DNA from 2 places in the Corynebacterium tuingiense genome. Region 2 is predicted to be linked to the other one. Evidence: predicted binding sites of a transcription regulator. Region 2 holds the regulator's gene; the other holds the start of a gene.
What was found. Region 2 encodes LexA, which represses DNA repair genes until DNA is damaged. Its sites were predicted from a motif close to CGAACANNTGTTCG; they were not measured.
Positions count from the first base shown of each region.

Region 1: a site for LexA is predicted at 6,185-6,198, ahead of ACLI1T_RS00335 (HNH endonuclease signature motif containing protein). Genes of this name have one in related genera too.

Region 1 is NZ_CP177101.1:65,661-73,814, reverse strand. It holds gene ACLI1T_RS00375 (Sir2 family NAD-dependent protein deacetylase) at 1-608, opposite strand, end outside; gene ACLI1T_RS00370 (ATP-binding protein) at 619-1,740, opposite strand; gene ACLI1T_RS00365 (hypothetical protein) at 1,961-2,224, opposite strand; gene bioB (biotin synthase BioB) at 2,224-3,204, opposite strand; gene ACLI1T_RS00355 (M20/M25/M40 family metallo-hydrolase) at 3,282-4,589, shown strand; gene ACLI1T_RS00350 (CHY zinc finger protein) at 4,606-4,911, opposite strand; gene ACLI1T_RS00345 (hypothetical protein) at 4,889-5,719, opposite strand; gene ACLI1T_RS00340 (heme transporter) at 5,719-6,060, opposite strand; gene ACLI1T_RS00335 (HNH endonuclease signature motif containing protein) at 6,288-7,421, shown strand; gene ACLI1T_RS00330 (LURP-one-related/scramblase family protein) at 7,450-8,031, shown strand; gene ACLI1T_RS00325 (hypothetical protein) at 8,081-8,154, shown strand, end outside.
Region 2 is NZ_CP177101.1:1,447,681-1,455,834, forward strand. It holds gene hrpA (ATP-dependent RNA helicase HrpA) at 1-3,424, shown strand, start outside; gene nrdR (transcriptional regulator NrdR) at 3,715-4,173, opposite strand; gene ACLI1T_RS06915 (hypothetical protein) at 4,379-4,783, opposite strand; gene lexA (transcriptional repressor LexA) at 5,035-5,745, shown strand; gene ACLI1T_RS06925 (DeoR/GlpR family DNA-binding transcription regulator) at 6,229-7,011, shown strand; gene ptsP (phosphoenolpyruvate--protein phosphotransferase) at 7,091-8,154, opposite strand, start outside.

The DNA.
Region 1 (8,154 bases), 1.0 Mb from region 2:
GCCGCAACATCTTTCTCATCCAGCGTCACGTCACCATCCGGGTTAACTTGGTCCCTTTCCACGACTAGGCGCTCCAGGTATCCCGGGTTCGCGGCAGCCAATCGCGCGTCGAAGTGCCCGCGATCCTCATGGTGACCACACAGCAGGCACACCACGGTTTCCATATCACCGTGCAGCGTCACCAACCTCTCCGTACCCGCCCGTTTATGCAGGCCATCCACGTTTTGGGTGACCACACCATTAACCAGCCCGGCGCGCTCCAACTCCACGAGCGCATAATGCGTGCGATTCGGCGCCGCGGAATCCATCACGCGCCAGCCCACAAAACTGCGCGCCCAATACCTATGGCTAGCGGCCGGATCATGGCGAAATTCCTGATACGTCATCGGCCGGTGCCTGCTCAGCGAGCCCCGCGGTCCGCGATAATCCGGCACCCCCGATTCCGTCGATACCCCCGCCCCCGTCAGCACCATCACCGGCCCTTCTCGCAGCTGCTTGGCGATGTCCCCCAATGCCTTGCCCGCCTCCGTGCGCGGCGCCGTCTCCTCCACGACACGCGCAATCGATCGCAGCGCGGACTGATGAGCATGGGCTACAGCGGGATCCATACCCACCAATCTAATCAAGCGCCTTCAAGTACTGCTCAACGGGGACTACCTGCGCACCATTCGCTTCGAAGGAATGCTGGCCGCGGTATAGCACTGTGCGGTTTGCGGGTTTGATCTCCAGCTCTTCACCTACAGTCGCGAGATGACGCGTGTATTTGGAATGATAGGTCTGCGATGCCTTGATTTCATAAGCCTTAGGATCGCCGCCCGTAAAATCCAATAGGTCGATTTCTCTTTTAGAACTATCCCGATAGAACCGTAGATCCGGCTTGCGACCAGAGTGAATATGCGTTTTCATGGTTTCTGCTACCACCATATTTTCACACACTGCACCTGACTGTGGATGCACAGAAAGTTCTTCTGGTGAAGAAATACCAAGAAGGTGGCACAACAGGCCAGTATCATAGAAATACAACTTCGCGGTCTTAGTAAGCACCTTCCGGGGATTGGAATGGTGGCTGGGTAAAGAAAATATGATGAAACTAGACTCCAGAATTGAGACCCAATTTTTTACCGTCTGGAAAGAAACATCAATCTCATTTGCGATTGCGGAATAGTTAATTAAGTTTCCAGCTTGCAGCGCACAGACCTTAATGAATCGCCAAAAGCTATCACTATTCCGAACATTGAGTAACCCACTCACATCCCGTTGGAGATAAGTCTGCACGTAGTTTTCAAAATAGATTTCCGGAGGAATTTGAGCCTGGTACAAGCGCGGATATCCACCACGAACCATAAATTCATCAACGGTCAGATCAGCTGATATAGAGCGAGCTTCCATGAGGCCGAAGGGCAACAAATGACTGATCCCAACGCGGCCCGCCAGCGATTGCGTTATGGATTCCATAAGCAAGAAATTTTGCGATCCGGATAAGATATATTGCCCAGGGCTTCCCACTTCATCCGAGCGAAGTTGGACAACGGAAAACAGGTCCGGTGCATATTGAGCCTCATCTATAATCAACGGTCCACTTTGGCTCGAAAGGAAACCCACAGGATCTTCTTGTGCCACCCTTCGAATACTTGGATCCTCAAGATTGAGGTATGACAAGTCCGGAAACATTTCTCTCAGAAGAGTCGACTTCCCAGACTGCCGCGGCCCCGTCACGCTGACAACTGGAAACCATTTCATTAACTGCGTTATAGATCCACTGAGCTGCCGAGGAACAAACATAAATTTACCAAATTTCGCAAGTAGGACGCACCAAATCTCTAAAGTAGAGAGTACCAAATCTCTAAAGTAGGACGCACCAAATTTCGCAAGTAGGATTACCTACCCGCAGTTCACGGCTGTTTTTCAATAGAAAAAAGAGCCGCCTGCCTTGCGGCAGCGGCTCCTTATCTTGGTAGTGCTAACTCTCTGGTAGCTGCTCTACGTATAACCACTCAGAATCTAGCTCCCCGTGACGCGAGCACTTAGTGTGCCAGCCATCGGGGCGCACCTGGGCCACCATGCGGCGGCCACAGATCTGGCAGTAGCGCGGCACGTCGAGGCCGGCGGCTGCAGCGGGGTGTAGCGTGAAGACCTCTTCGATCGGCTTGCCGGTATTGGGGTGGAAAATTGGCTCGTCCCCGGCCAGGACGGCGGTTGCCAACTCAGAGTTCGGCTCGGACACTACAGAGCCTTGATCGGGAGATCGATGCGGCCCAGCATGTCCACATCCTTTTCGATTTCCTGACCCAAGGTGGTCAAGTAGTTGCCGGCAATGATGGCGTTGATGCCGCCGAGCAAACCGCGCTCGGTGCCGTCATCGCCAAGCGAAAGCTCGCGGCCGCCAGCGAAGCGGAGGGTGGTGGAGGGCATCGCCAAGCGGAATGCAGCAACGGCGCGCAGGCCCTCACCCAGCGGAACCAGCGGACGGTCAGCGAACGGGGTGCCCGGGCGAGGGTCGAGGAAGTTCATCGGAACCTCGCACGGATCGATCTCTGCCAGCTGGGCTGCGAACTCGGCGCGCTGCTCCAGGGACTCGCCCATGCCGATGATGCCGCCACAGCAGACTTCCATGCCTACCTCGCGCACGTAGTCCAGGGTCTTCTTGCGCTCTTCCCAGGTGTGGGTGGTGACCACGTTGGGGAAGTAGGAGCGGGAGGTCTCCAGGTTGTGGTTGTAGCGCTGTGCGCCCATGTCCTTCAGGCGCTGTGCCTGCTCGCGGGTCAGGGTGCCCAGGGAGCAGGAAATCTCGATGTCAACGGCATCGTTAATGGCGGCGATGGCCTCGCCCACCTGGTCCAGCAGGCGGTCATCCGGGGACTTCACCGCGGCGACGATGCAGAATTCGGTGGCGCCGGTCTTGGCGGTCTTCTGTGCCGCCTCCACCAGTTCAGGGATGTTCAGGCGCACTGCACGCACGGGGGACTCAAAAAGGCCGGACTGGGAGCAGAAGTGGCAATCTTCTGGGCAACCACCAGTCTTGATGGAGATAATGCCTTCCACCGATACGTCCGGGCCGCACCACTTCAGGCGGGTCTGGTGGGCGATATCAGCAATTTCTTCCAGCTGGGAATCTGGAACCTGCAGTACTTGTAGTAGTTCTTCCTGGTTAAGGCCTTTGCCTTGCTCCAGAGCTTTCTCACGGGCGATGTCGATGATGCTCATGCAGTGAACCATACTTGAACGCCGTTCAACTTTGGCCAAAATCACAAAATTTTTTTCGCGGGATTACCCTAAGGGGCATGACGCTTTACGATGACACCCTCGAGCTCCTCCAAGAACTCATCCGCAATGCTTGCGTGAACGACCTCACCCCGGATTCCGGCTTTGAGGTGCGCAATGCCGATACGCTAGAGAACTTCTTTGCCGGTGAAGACGTCTCCATCGAGCGCTTTGAATCCCACCCCGGCCGCGTGTCCATCGTGGTCACCGTTCCCGGCGATCCCGCCAAGGAGCCCCTCACCCTTATGGGGCATACCGATGTCGTTCCCGTCGACGAGCCCAAGTGGACCAAGCCGCCCTTCGAGGCCCTCATTGAAGACGGCAAGCTCTACGGCCGCGGTTCCGTAGACATGCTCTTTATTACCGCCACCATGGCAGCCGTCACCCGCGAGGTAGCGCGCGCCGGCAACCCCGGCGGAACGCTTGCCTTCGTGGGCATGGCCGATGAAGAGGCCCGCGGTGGCTTGGGCGTGCGGTGGATGGCAGAAAACCACCCCGATGCCTTCTCCTGGAAGAACTGCCTCTCCGAGACCGGCGGTAGCCACCTGCCCGGCGCGGTGGGCTTCAACGTGGGCGAAAAGGGCGCCGGTCAGCGCCGCCTCCACGTCACCGGCGATGCCGGGCACGGCTCAACGCCCTACGGCAAGGACTTTGCCATCGTAAAGATTGGCGAGGTCGCCCGCCGCATCGCCGAGGCCGAGCCACCCACAGCCTCCAACGAGATCTGGGAGGGCTTCGTCCGCACCTTCAAGTTCGATCCTGAGACCGAAAAAGAGCTTATCGATGGCACCGGTGACTACACCAAGTTCGGCAACCTCGATGCCTACGCCCACGCCTTTAGCCACACCACCATCGCCGAGACCGTCCTGCGTGCCGGCGGGGCCATCAATGTGCTGCCTTCCCACGCCTACCTTGAGATGGATATCCGCCCCTTCCCTGGGCAAACCCAGGAAGACTTGGACGATTTCCTCCGCAGCGCACTGGGCGATCTTGCCGATGAGGTAGAAATCGAACACCTCATTACCGAAAACGCCACCCAGTCCTCCACCGATACCGAGCTCTGGCGCACCATTGAGGCCACCGCCAAAGAGTTCTTCCCCAATAAAGACGTCGTCCCCGTCCACGCCACCGGTGGTTCCGACCTCCGCTTCGCCCGCCGCAAGGGCGGCAATGCCTATGGCTTTGCGATGCACGCCGAGGGCCGCGATATGGCCAGCGCCAACTCGCAATTACACAGCCACGATGAGCACCTCTACCTCGAGGACCTAGATCTCACCGTGCGCGCCTACCACAGCTTGGTCAACCGCTTTTTGGGTCTGAACCAGTAGCACTCTCCCCTCGCTTTTACGCGGTGACCTGAAAATAGATCCCGGCATGCGCACTGCAGCCGGGATTAAACATATGCCCACACTTCGGGCATGCCTCGACAGAGGAATACAGCCGGTAATCCATCTCGAGGCCACAGGAACCGCAGAGGGCAGCGGGGGCATCGACAAGCATGGGCCCAAACTCATGATCCGTCAGCTCCGCATGGCACAGCGCGCACGCGAAGTACTCGCCGCAGGTCGCGCACTTATTGGCCACCACGTCGAGCGGGGAATGCCAATGCTTGCACCGGCCCTCCGCATCAATCGCGCCGCGAATCTTCATGGTTCTGCCACTCCTTCTTCTTCGCCTCCGACTTCTTTGCATTGCGCACCGCCATCACCCCAAAGGCAATGGCAATAACTATAGGCATCCACACCCTGCTGTAATCCATAAGGAAAACCACCCATTCCGGAGGTACAAAGTGCACCGCAAACTGCGGCGCGGGCAAGGTAATCTGCGGTGGCTCCGGCAGGTTCGGCAAATTTGGCAGCGGAAGGTAAATCTCTGGGAAATCTACATCTGGCAGCTCCCAATCCGGCAGCAAGCGCGAGAGGATGCGGCTAATAATAGGAGCCAAAACAATCATCGCGATGGCCCACCCGGACTTCCCCAGCCCACCGAGCAGTGGATACAGCACGCGCTTGAAGGGGCTTTCTTCCATTGCCCGGCGCCGCTTTTCACCCAAGGAGCCCGGCGGCGGATCAAAGGCCACGGCCTCCTCCCCATCGCGGTAGTAGACATCCTGTATCTCCCCGAAGGGCGTGGCTTGGATATCTACATAAGGCTTAGTCAGCGGCGCACTATTCTCACTGAATGAGAGATCGTTTTCCAGATTCTTCTGCAATGAATAACGGCCGCCACGCGGCTTGTCGTGCCGGCTGCGAACCTCGCCATTGACCACGATCTGCATGCGGGGTGCAGGATTCTTGCGCCAGAGCTGGATGCGGTGGATAAAGGGGGCATCGCCAAGCACCGGCGTAAATTCCTTCGGCTCCTTGGGCCATTCGCCCTGCTCAGCGAACTCGGCATCGTAGCCGCGCTCAACCTCGAGCAGGCCAGCCTCAGGGTGATCCAACCGCCAGATTTCCATCAGCGCTTCCTCAACTTGGCGCCCAATTTGCTAGCTCCCAACGCCAAAAGGACCACTACCGGCAGGTAAATCCATGTCCCCTCGTTGAAGTACATCGCCATGGCTGCGAAATAGGCGATGCCCGCAACCCAGAAGATGGTCCATGAGTAGCGGAATGTGGTGGCATCGATAAGAGCAATAAGCACGGTAAGCCCACCCATGATGCCGAGCAATACCGTGCCGGAAACCGCCTGGTAAATCGCCGGCGGGAGCACCAAGAAGACAGCGATCATTGCCAAGGGTGCCCACCACTGCCACCACGCGCGGCCGGGTTCTTCCTGCGTTTCCTGCTCCTGACTCATACCTTCCTCAAGCTAGCACATAATTTGCTTTTAAGCTGGTTATCCTGACCGAAGAATATGCAGTCCTACCTGCGAAAACGCGTTAAAACAGGCGAATGTCCGGCGGGTGTTCTATAGTGTTTTTCGTACACACGTTCACAATACAAATTTAGGTTTTAAGCGCCATGGAAGATCCCTACTTTTCCACGACCAACACCAAAGACCCCACTACACGCTTAGCTTTTGAAATGCGAAAGGCCGAATATGAGTTCTGGACTGAACAGATCCCTGATCTCGATTCTGATTTCGAATTAGTAACCCAATCCCTCTACCGCACCACCGGAGTTAATGAAGGGCGAATCGGCCATATCCTAATGGCCCTGTACCGCCTAGAAGAGCTGCCCCAGCTGAAAGAACTGCAGCACCAGCTCTACCACTTAGATTTAGACCGCCTCATTGCCATCAATAAATCCCTCAACCGCCTGGGCAACCCGACCCCGGAGGTAGTCGCGCGCATCGATGAGCAGCTCACCGCCTACCTCACCCCCACCCGCGCCAACCAGTCCATGCGGACGCAAGCGCAGATTAAAAGGAAGATTAATGAGCTCATCAACCTTGAAGATGACACCCTTGCGGTCAAAAAGGGGCCGACCCAGCCGCGCTACACCATGGAGAATTGGGGAAACAATACCGCAGCAATGACGCTGAGCGCGGAGCCTTCGGTAATGGCGTGCGTAGATAAGTGCATCAAGGAGACTGCGCTCAAGCTGGATTGCTCGCTTGCCGATGCCGCCATTTCCCTCCTCACCGGCAATACCGAAGCGCCCCAGGTCATCCTGAATGCCTACAAGGCAACCGATGTCCCCAACTCCCCCGCATTCATTGAATCCGTTGGGTGGCTCGACCCGGCGCGCTCCAACGCGCTGCCCTACTCCAAGATCCGGGACATGAACCCGGATAAGGAGGTTAAGGGATACGTCACCCCACCGGATATGGCAGCCTACCTCGAAGGATTCGACGGCACCTGCCGCTACCCTGGCTGCAACCGCCCTGCCACGGTGTGCCAGAAGGATCACCGCATCAACCACGCGGATGGCGGGCCGACGACGCCCGCAAACCTTGCCTGCCTGTGCCAGCACCACCACAACATAAAGACCGATGGCCGCGTCTTCTACGTCATGGACCCACACACCCGGGACATTATTTGGCTCTTCGAGGACGGCACCTGGACCGTCACCGAGCCCTCCGGCCCACTAGCGGAAAAGAATAAGAATTGGGTGCAAACTTTTGCACGAACCATGACCGCCCACCGCGTGCGAGCCTACGAAGAGGCCCACGAAGCACAGGAAGAAGCAAAAACCACCCCTAGGGAGGAGGATTAAAAACGCCCACTGCCATACATTGGCTGGCATGATGCAAAAATTATTCACGCTCGACGAGCTGGTTATTTCCCAAACCAAGTCCCTCCTCAAAGATCGATTCATGATTTCTGATGTCAACGGGACCCCAGTGGGCACCATTGTGCAATCCACCAGCCTTAAGGAGATGGTGTTTAAACCCTCCCGCAGCTTGGAGGTCGCGCTCACGGATGCCGAAGGCAACCCCCAACAAACAGTCATGACAATCTCGGATCCGGCGAATTTTTTGAGGGATACCTACAAAGTACACCTACCGGGAATTGAACAGCCCATGGCCGTTATCACCAAGCGCTTCTCCATGTTCAAAACGAAGATGGAATTAACAATGGAGGGCTTTGCCGACGTCGAAGTGCACGGCGATTTCTGGGATTGGAACCTCACCATCACCTCCCAGGATCACCAGCTTGCCGATGTCTCCAATAAGTGGACCGGCATGGGCAACTACTTCATGGGTAAAAACACGTATCTCCTGCGGATCGCGCCAGACCTCAACGAGCAGCAGCACGCCGCCATCATCGGCGCCGTAATGAGCATGGATATGCTGCGCACGAAGAAAAAGAAAAACAGCAACTAGGTGCGCACATGGGCATCATTGCAAACGGTGTTTCAGGACCGGTCCTACTGTGAGCACGGAGGTTCCAATCCCGGATACGGCCAGTGCCGCGGCCGGGCCTATGGCGCTCACGACAGGCGCCCC
Region 2 (8,154 bases):
CCAAGTCTCTGATACCACCGCCGTAAAGCTTATGACGGACGGCATCCTGCTAGCAGAAATGCAGCGCGATCGCTTCCTTAATAAATACGACACCATCATTATCGATGAGGCGCACGAGCGCTCGCTGAATATCGACTTCCTCTTGGGGTATCTGAAGCGGCTGCTGCCCAAGCGGCCCGATCTCAAGGTGATCATCACCTCCGCGACGATCGATCCGGAAAGTTTTGCCGAGCACTTCGCCCAGCCCGATGGCACCCCTGCACCCATCATCGAGGTATCCGGGCGCACCTATCCTGTGGAGATTCGCTACCGCCCTCTCGAATTCGAGGCAGGTGGAAAGCTGGTGGATCAAGACCCGCTCGATGGCTTAACCGAGGCCATCGAGGAGCTCATGGCAGAAGGCGAGGGCGATATCCTTTGCTTTTTCCCAGGCGAGCGCGATATCCGCGATGCCATGGAAGCAATCGAGGCCAAGAAGTGGAAAAACGTCGAGGTCGCTCCCCTCTTCGGGCGCCTGTCCAACCAGGAACAACACCGCGTATTTAGCAATCACCGCGGAAGGCGCATCGTTTTGGCCACCAATATCGCTGAAACCTCTCTAACCGTGCCTGGAATACGCTACGTCGTGGATACCGGCACCGCGCGTATCTCGCGCTATTCCACGCGTACCAAGGTGCAGCGCCTGCCCATCGAGCCTATTTCGCAGGCCTCTGCCAATCAGCGTTCGGGTAGGTGCGGCCGCGTGGCCGATGGCATCGCCATCCGCCTCTATAGCGAGAAAGACTTTCAAAGCCGCCCGGAGTTTACTGACCCGGAAATCCTGCGCACCAACCTGGCCAGCGTCATTTTGCAAATGGTCTCGCTCAAGCTCGGCGATATCGAGAAATTCCCCTTCCTCCAGCCCCCCGAGTTCAAGGCCATTCGCGATGGTCTCAACCTCCTCCACGAGCTCGGGGCGCTCCAGGATAAGCACGAGAAGCCTAAGCTAACAGAAACCGGCCGCAACTTGGCCCGCATCCCACTCGATCCACGCATGGCGCGCATGCTTATCGAGGCCCATACCAACGGCTGCCTCCACGATGTCATCGTCATCGTTGCCGCCATGACCATCCAAGATGTGCGCGAACGTCCGCTGGACTACCAAGCGCAAGCCGATCAGGCGCACGCGCGCTTTAAGGACAAGACCTCTGACTTTTTGTCCATGCTGAAGTTGTGGGATTACATCAAGCAGACCCGCAATGAGCAATCGGGCAATAAATTCCGCAAGCGCATGAAGCAGGAGTTCCTCCACTATATGCGCATCCGCGAGTGGTTCGACTTGGTCCGCCAACTCAAGGACGTCTCCAAGCAGCTGGGGTGGGATTACCAAGAAGGCACCGAACGCCGCTCCGACGATATTCATATCGCGCTGCTTTCTGGCCTGCTATCCAATATCGGCGCCCGCGACGGCAATTCCAAGGAGTTCCACGGCGCGCGCAATACCCGCTTCCTCGTCTTTCCAGGCTCCGCCTTGGCCAAAAAGCCGCCCGAATTCCTCATGGCGGCTGAGCTCGTCGAAACCTCTCGGCTCTGGGCCCGCGACGTTGCCGCCATCGATCCGGCGTGGGTGGAAAAGCTCGGCGCGGACCTGCTCAAGCACAACTATTCCGATCCCACGTGGTCCCGCAAGCGCGCGGCCGCCATCGCGCACCAAAAATCCACGCTCTACGGCGTGCCAATCGTTGCGGATCGCACCGTGCCCTACCACCGCGTGGATCCCGTCGCTGCGCGCGATATGTTCATCCGCAACGCCCTTATTGCCGGCGAGTGGAACGTGCACCACGACTTCCTCAAGGCAAATGCGCAGGCCCTTGATGAGGCCGCAGAATACGAGGAAAAGGCCCGCCGCCGCGGTCTCATCGTGGATGAGGATACCCTCTTTGATTTCTATGACCAGCGCATTCCAGACAAGGTCACCACGGGCCGGCATTTCGATTCTTGGTGGAAGAAAAAGCGCCGCCAGGAACCCGATCTGCTGAATTTCGATCCAGCCACGCTTGTCGATGACTCCCACGACGTCACCGAAGTCTCCTTTCCCGATCACTGGCGCAAGGGCTCCATCGATTACGAGCTGACTTATAAATTCGAACCCGGCGATCCCCTCGATGGCGTCACCGTCATGGTTCCCGTTCCCATGCTTGCCGGTCTCAATACCGAGGGCTTCGATTGGCTCGTCCCCGGCCTGCGGTTCGAGCTCGTCAACGAGCTTATTCGTTCCCTTCCCAAGGCTCTGCGGCGCACCGTCGTGCCCGCGCCGGAATTTGCCGAGCGCGCCATGGAACGCCTCATCCCCTTCGAAGGCCCCCTTACCCAGCAGCTTGCCGATGTCCTGCGCGAGCTCGGCGGCCACGGCATCAACGCCTCCGATTTCCAACCGGACAAGCTGCCGGAACATTTGCGGATGAACTACGCGGCCATCGATAAGCGTGGCACCATCATCGACTCTGATAGGGACCTTGCCGCCCTGCGCGAGCGCCAGGCCGGCCACATTAAATCATCCGTCTCGCGGGTAAGCCGCACCGCCGAATCCACCGCGGTCAGCGAGTGGACCGACGATACCCTCGGCACCGTTGACGAGACCGTCACCACCACCGTCGATGGCCACGAGGTCACCGCCTACCCAGCGTTGGTGGCCACCAAGGAAGGCGTTGAGCTTAAGGTTCACCCCACCAAGGCGGCTGCCGATGCCGCCATGGTCACCACCACCCTCACGCTTTTGATGCGCGAGATTTCCGTCTCGACCGCGCAAATGGTCAAGGGGCTTCCCTTGCAGCAACGCGTCGCCGTGGATTCTTATCCGCATGGCGGCGCCGACGGGCTGGTCAATGACGCCCGCGTAGCGGCAATCCGCGACCTCATGCTCGAGGCCGGCGGCCCCGTGCGCTCGCCAGAGGCGTTTTCCGAGCTCAAGGATACCGTGAAACCGCAGGTTCCCGGCCGCGTGCGACAATCAATCGTCTCGATCGCGCCAGGCCTAGCTGAGTACTCCAACCTCCGCGCCGAGCTTTCCCAGTGGGATGGTCCCGCCATCGACGATATGGAAAAGCAACTTAATTTCCTTCTTCCGCCGAATGCCATCACCGTGCACGGAGCCGCGCACCTGCGACATCTCCCCCGCTACATCCAGGCAATGCGCATCCGTCTAGAGGACATGTCGCTCGATCCGGATCGCGATGCGGACCGCCAAGCGGAAGTCGATAATGCCAAGGCCTACCTGGCCAATCGCCTACGAAACCTCCCCGCGGGCCGCGAAAAGACCCGCGAAGTCAAGGACATTCATTGGATGATCGAGGAACTGCGGGTCTCCCTATTTGCCCAGCGCCTCGGCACGGCGCACGCAGTGTCCCTGCGGAGAATCCAAAAGGCAGTGGATAAGCTGCGCTGACGTTCCTATCACCGCATTCCCGGCACTCGCCGGGAGCTCCGCTCCCACCATCGCTGGCTGGTTGGCCGGCCAAACCCCACCAGCTAGCCAAAGCTGCTGCCCAGCCACATCTGCTGCCCAAGCACTGCTAGCGCCCAAGCACCACTGTCGGCAAGAAACCGCTGCCAGTCACCAACAAGGAAATCTGTTCTCTCGGCCGCCAGTGACGTCAGAATTAGGCGGCCTCACCAAAATCATGGGCCCAAAACCCCAGTTAAAGCTGCTTCGAGCCTGCCCTAAACCCCCGCAGTTTAAAGGTCCCCGCGATCGCGTCGCCGCATCAGTCGAATCTCCGATTCAAAGTCATCCGCGCTCTCGAAAGATTTATATACCGAGGCGAAGCGCAGATATGCGACCTCGTCTAGGTCACGCAATGGCTCAAGGATCGCTAACCCGATTTCGTTGGCATTAACCTGTGAAGACCCATGCCCCCGCACGGTTTCCTCAACTTCTTGCGCCAACTTTTTAAGGGCGTCATCGCTAACATCTCGGCCTTGGCAAGCGCGCCTGACACCCCGAATGAGTTTATCCCGGCTAAATGGTTCTGCAAGGCCATTTCTCTTAACGACCAGCAGTACAGCTTTTTCCACAGTGGTAAAACGCCCTTTACACGAAGCACACTCGCGACGCCGCCGTATCGATGCGCCTGCATCTACCACGCGAGAGTCGATAACGCGGGATTGTTCGTTATGGCAAAACGGGCAGTACACACTAGTCCTTTCGCTAATTTAGCTTCTCGGCTTAGTTTACTCCCGAGGCCAAGCCAAGAATCGGACGCCGCTACTCCAGACTCGTGCTGCCCGCATGCCTGCCTCCTTAAGCGAGCAAGGTCACCCCTGCCCTAGGAGGCAAGCTGATGGCAGATAAGACGCCCAACCTAGAGCCTTCCCAGCGCCCGCTTAAGTACTAGATGCATTACTTAACGATCGCTGCTTCTACTTGCTGTACCGAAGTACCAGGTTCAGTCGGTGCCTCAGCGCTCGTGCCCATCAATCCACCGACGACCGTGCCAAAAAATACCGCAGCGCCGAACACAGCACCAAGCAGGTAGTTTTTGCGTGAACTCTGTGTATCGTCTTTTTCAATCGCGTTGTTTGCCACATTAAGCAGCGAATATTCGTCAGTCCACATATTCGAATCCTCTTTAGGATTCGTTCGATATTCAGAATCTAGCGTCCTAATTTTTTCTATTCCAGAGCGGGGATGCTGCGCACCCCACCTACGATCATCGATATCCCAGATGGCGGCTGAAGGTACGATCTGTGGACGTGCCGAGTGCTGTTTAACCATGTTATTGCGAGAGTTAAGTAGTTGAGACATTTTTTCCTTTCGACGACCGCAATAAGTCTAAAGCGGCCCCTTGACACGACAGGAGCACAATGTCGCTCCTGTGTTCGAGATTGATTCTATGTTCGATTTATAGCACCCTTTCGAAAACCTGTCCAGTTTTCGGCGCAAATCTCGAACGCCTGTACTTTTCGTGCTACAAATGGGTTATGGCACGCAGCTGCCACCCAGTCCCTTTTCAAGCTACGACCGCAGAATCTCAGACCCCTAGCTAGGAGCCGCACATGGGCCGCAAAAAAGCAAGCAATGCAAAGAACGATTACGCTTCCCTTTCCGAAAGGCAACGCCGCATCCTTAACGTCATCAGCGATGCGGTGATGCTACGCGGATACCCACCCAGCATCCGCGAAATCGGCGATGCCGCAGGCCTGCAATCCACTTCGTCCGTGGCCTATCAGCTCAAGCAGCTTGAAGAAAAGGGTTTCTTGCGCCGCGATCCTAATAAGCCACGCGCGGTCGATGTGCGTCACCTCAATACTGACGACGGCGAAAAGAAACCGGGGCGTAAATCTAAAGAGGCCACCGATACCTCTGCCCGCAGCGCTGAAGAGTCCGCTGCCGTAGCTTATATTCCCGTCGTGGGACGCATTGCTGCCGGTGCACCGATCACCGCAGAGGAAAATATCGACACGTATTTCCCCATGCCAGACGAGGTCGTCGGCGGAGGCGAGCTTTATATGTTGCAGGTTGTGGGCGATTCCATGCAGGATGCCGGCATCCTCAACGGCGACTGGGTCATCATCCGGTCACAGTCAGTGGCTGAGGAAGGCGAGTTTGTCGCCGCGCTTCTCGATGGCTCCGAGGCCACCGTCAAGGAATTCCACCGCGACTCCTCTGGCGTTTGGCTCCTTCCGCACAACGATGCCTATCCGCCCATCAACGGCGATGATGCAGAGATTATGGGAAAGGTGGTATCCGTGTTCCGCAAGCTCTAGGCCTCGGCAAGCTACTTTAACCAAGCCGCACGCGAGTTTTCGCCTGCAGTTCTTGTCGCCGCCTGCACTCTGCGCCCGCTTTCTTGAAACCCGCTCTTTGCACGTCGTACGCTGCCCTGTTCCCTTGCTTGGGGAGCAGGGCCGTTCGAGTTTTAACGCATTCCACGCCTTTCTGCCTCGCAAGCGCGCCCCAAAAAGCCAACTTAAGCGCGCGGGGCCTATTGATAAAGCACCCCCAAAATAACGGATCCGTAAGTAAAGCGCTAACAGGGCCGACTTTCATCTAGGGGAATTAGAACTTACTGACCAGCAATTTTTGTTCAAACCAGACAACGGAACAAATCTGGATTTTTGTTTTCGTCCGATTACCGCCGAATTTTGACACAATGGAGGGAGAAACCCCACATGATTTAGCTTTCACCGCGCGCGTGCATTCGCAAATAGAGTTCACGCTCGGCCGAAGGCGAGGAGCAAGGAGGATCCGTGTACGCAGAGGAGCGACGCCGCCAAATCGCGTCCCAAACTGCTGTCGAGGGTCGCGTCAACGTCACCGATTTATCAGAGCGTTTCGACGTGACTGCCGAAACCATCCGCCGCGACTTGGCCGTACTGGATCGAGAGGGCGTTGTCCACCGCGTTCACGGTGGCGCCGTTGCTTCGCAAGCGTTCCAGACCGCGGAGCTCACGCTTGATACCCGCCAGCGTTCCGCATCTGGGGCCAAGGCCGCCATCGCGCACGCCGCGCTCGACTTCCTTCCCCCTGGCGGCGGCAGCATATTCCTGGACGCCGGCACCACGATTAATACCTTTGCCGAGCTCATTAGCCAGCAATACCCGCAAGCGCAGTTCAATATCGTCTCCAATAGCCTGCCCATCGCACTGTCGCTAGCCAATAGCGGCGTCCCCGATGTCCAGCTCCTCGGCGGCACCGTACGCGCTATCACCCAGGCCGTCGTCGGCGATACCGCCCTGCGCACCATGGCGCTCATGCGTGCCGATGTCGCCTTCATCGGCACCAATGCCCTGACCCTCGATCACGGCTTGTCGACGGCCGATTCCCAAGAAGCAGCCATCAAATCCGCCTTCGTCACAAATGCCCACAAGGTCGTGGTCATGTGTGATTCCAGCAAATTGGGAAACGACTACTTGGTGAGCTTCGCCTCCATTGCCGATATCGATGTCGTCATCACCGATTCCGGCGCACCGGAATCCTTCGTCGATGCCCTGCGCGAGCGAGAAATCGATGTCGTGCTCGCCAGCGAATAGCTCCATTACGCGCACGACTTCGCCCTCCCTACCCCGGTGCCATTTCCAACCGAGGTAGGGAGGGCGAAACCTTATGCCGCTAGTTGAACTTTTCTATCTGCTCCATCGCTGCGGCACGGGCGGCGGAGGGGCCTTCGGAGTTGAGGGCGGCATCGGCAAGCTGCTGGCACTGATCGAAGGTCAGCTCGGCCAATTGGGCACCAACGCCGGCGACTGCGGTCGACGCCGCCGACAAGGAGTTGACGCCAAGGCCGGTCAATACGCAGGCCAATAGCGGATCGGCCGCGGCCTCACCACACACGCCAACCGGTACGTTGTATTCGTGTCCGGCGATGCAGGTGTGCTGGATAAGCCGCAGCACGGCCGGCTGCCACGGGTCGGTGAGGTACGCCAGCTGCGGCGACAGGCGGTCAGCGGCCATCGTGTACTGGGTGAGGTCATTGGTGCCGATGGAAACGAAGTCCAGATGCGGCATGATCTTATCTGCCATCAGCGCTGCTGCGGGCACCTCAATCATCGCGCCCGCGGTCAGGCCGCGCTCCCGGCACAGCTCCGCAAACCACTGGGCTTCCTTCGACGTCGCCACCATCGGTGCCATGACCCAAGTCTCGGCATCGCCGCCGCGGGACTCCGCGGCCTGGGCGATGGCGTCCAGCTGGCGGGTTAACAGGGACTCGTTATCGCGGGCAATGCGCAGACCGCGTACACCCAACGCCGGGTTCTCTTCCGAGGACAACGTGGCATAAGAAATCGGCTTATCGGAGCCAGCGTCCAAGGTGCGCACCACGACCTTGGAATCGGGGTAGGCGTTAAAGACCTTGCTGTAGATCTTTGCCTGCTCGTCAACGGAAGGCTCCTCGCTCGCGGACAGAAACGACAGCTCCGTGCGGTAGAGGCCAATCCCCTCTGCCTGCGAGTCGGAGGCAATGCGGGCGGCGTTGCCGTCGGCCACGTTGGCCAAAAGCTGCACGCGGTGGCCGTCCTTGGTTTGCGCTGGTCCAGTCCATTCGGCAACGCGGGCGGCGCGCTCGCGATATTCTTCGACCGCCTTGGTGGATTCTGCCTCGTCCGCGCCCAGCGTCACGGTTCCAAGCGCACCGTCGACGAAGACGAGCGTGCCGCTTTCAATCTCGCGCAGCTTGT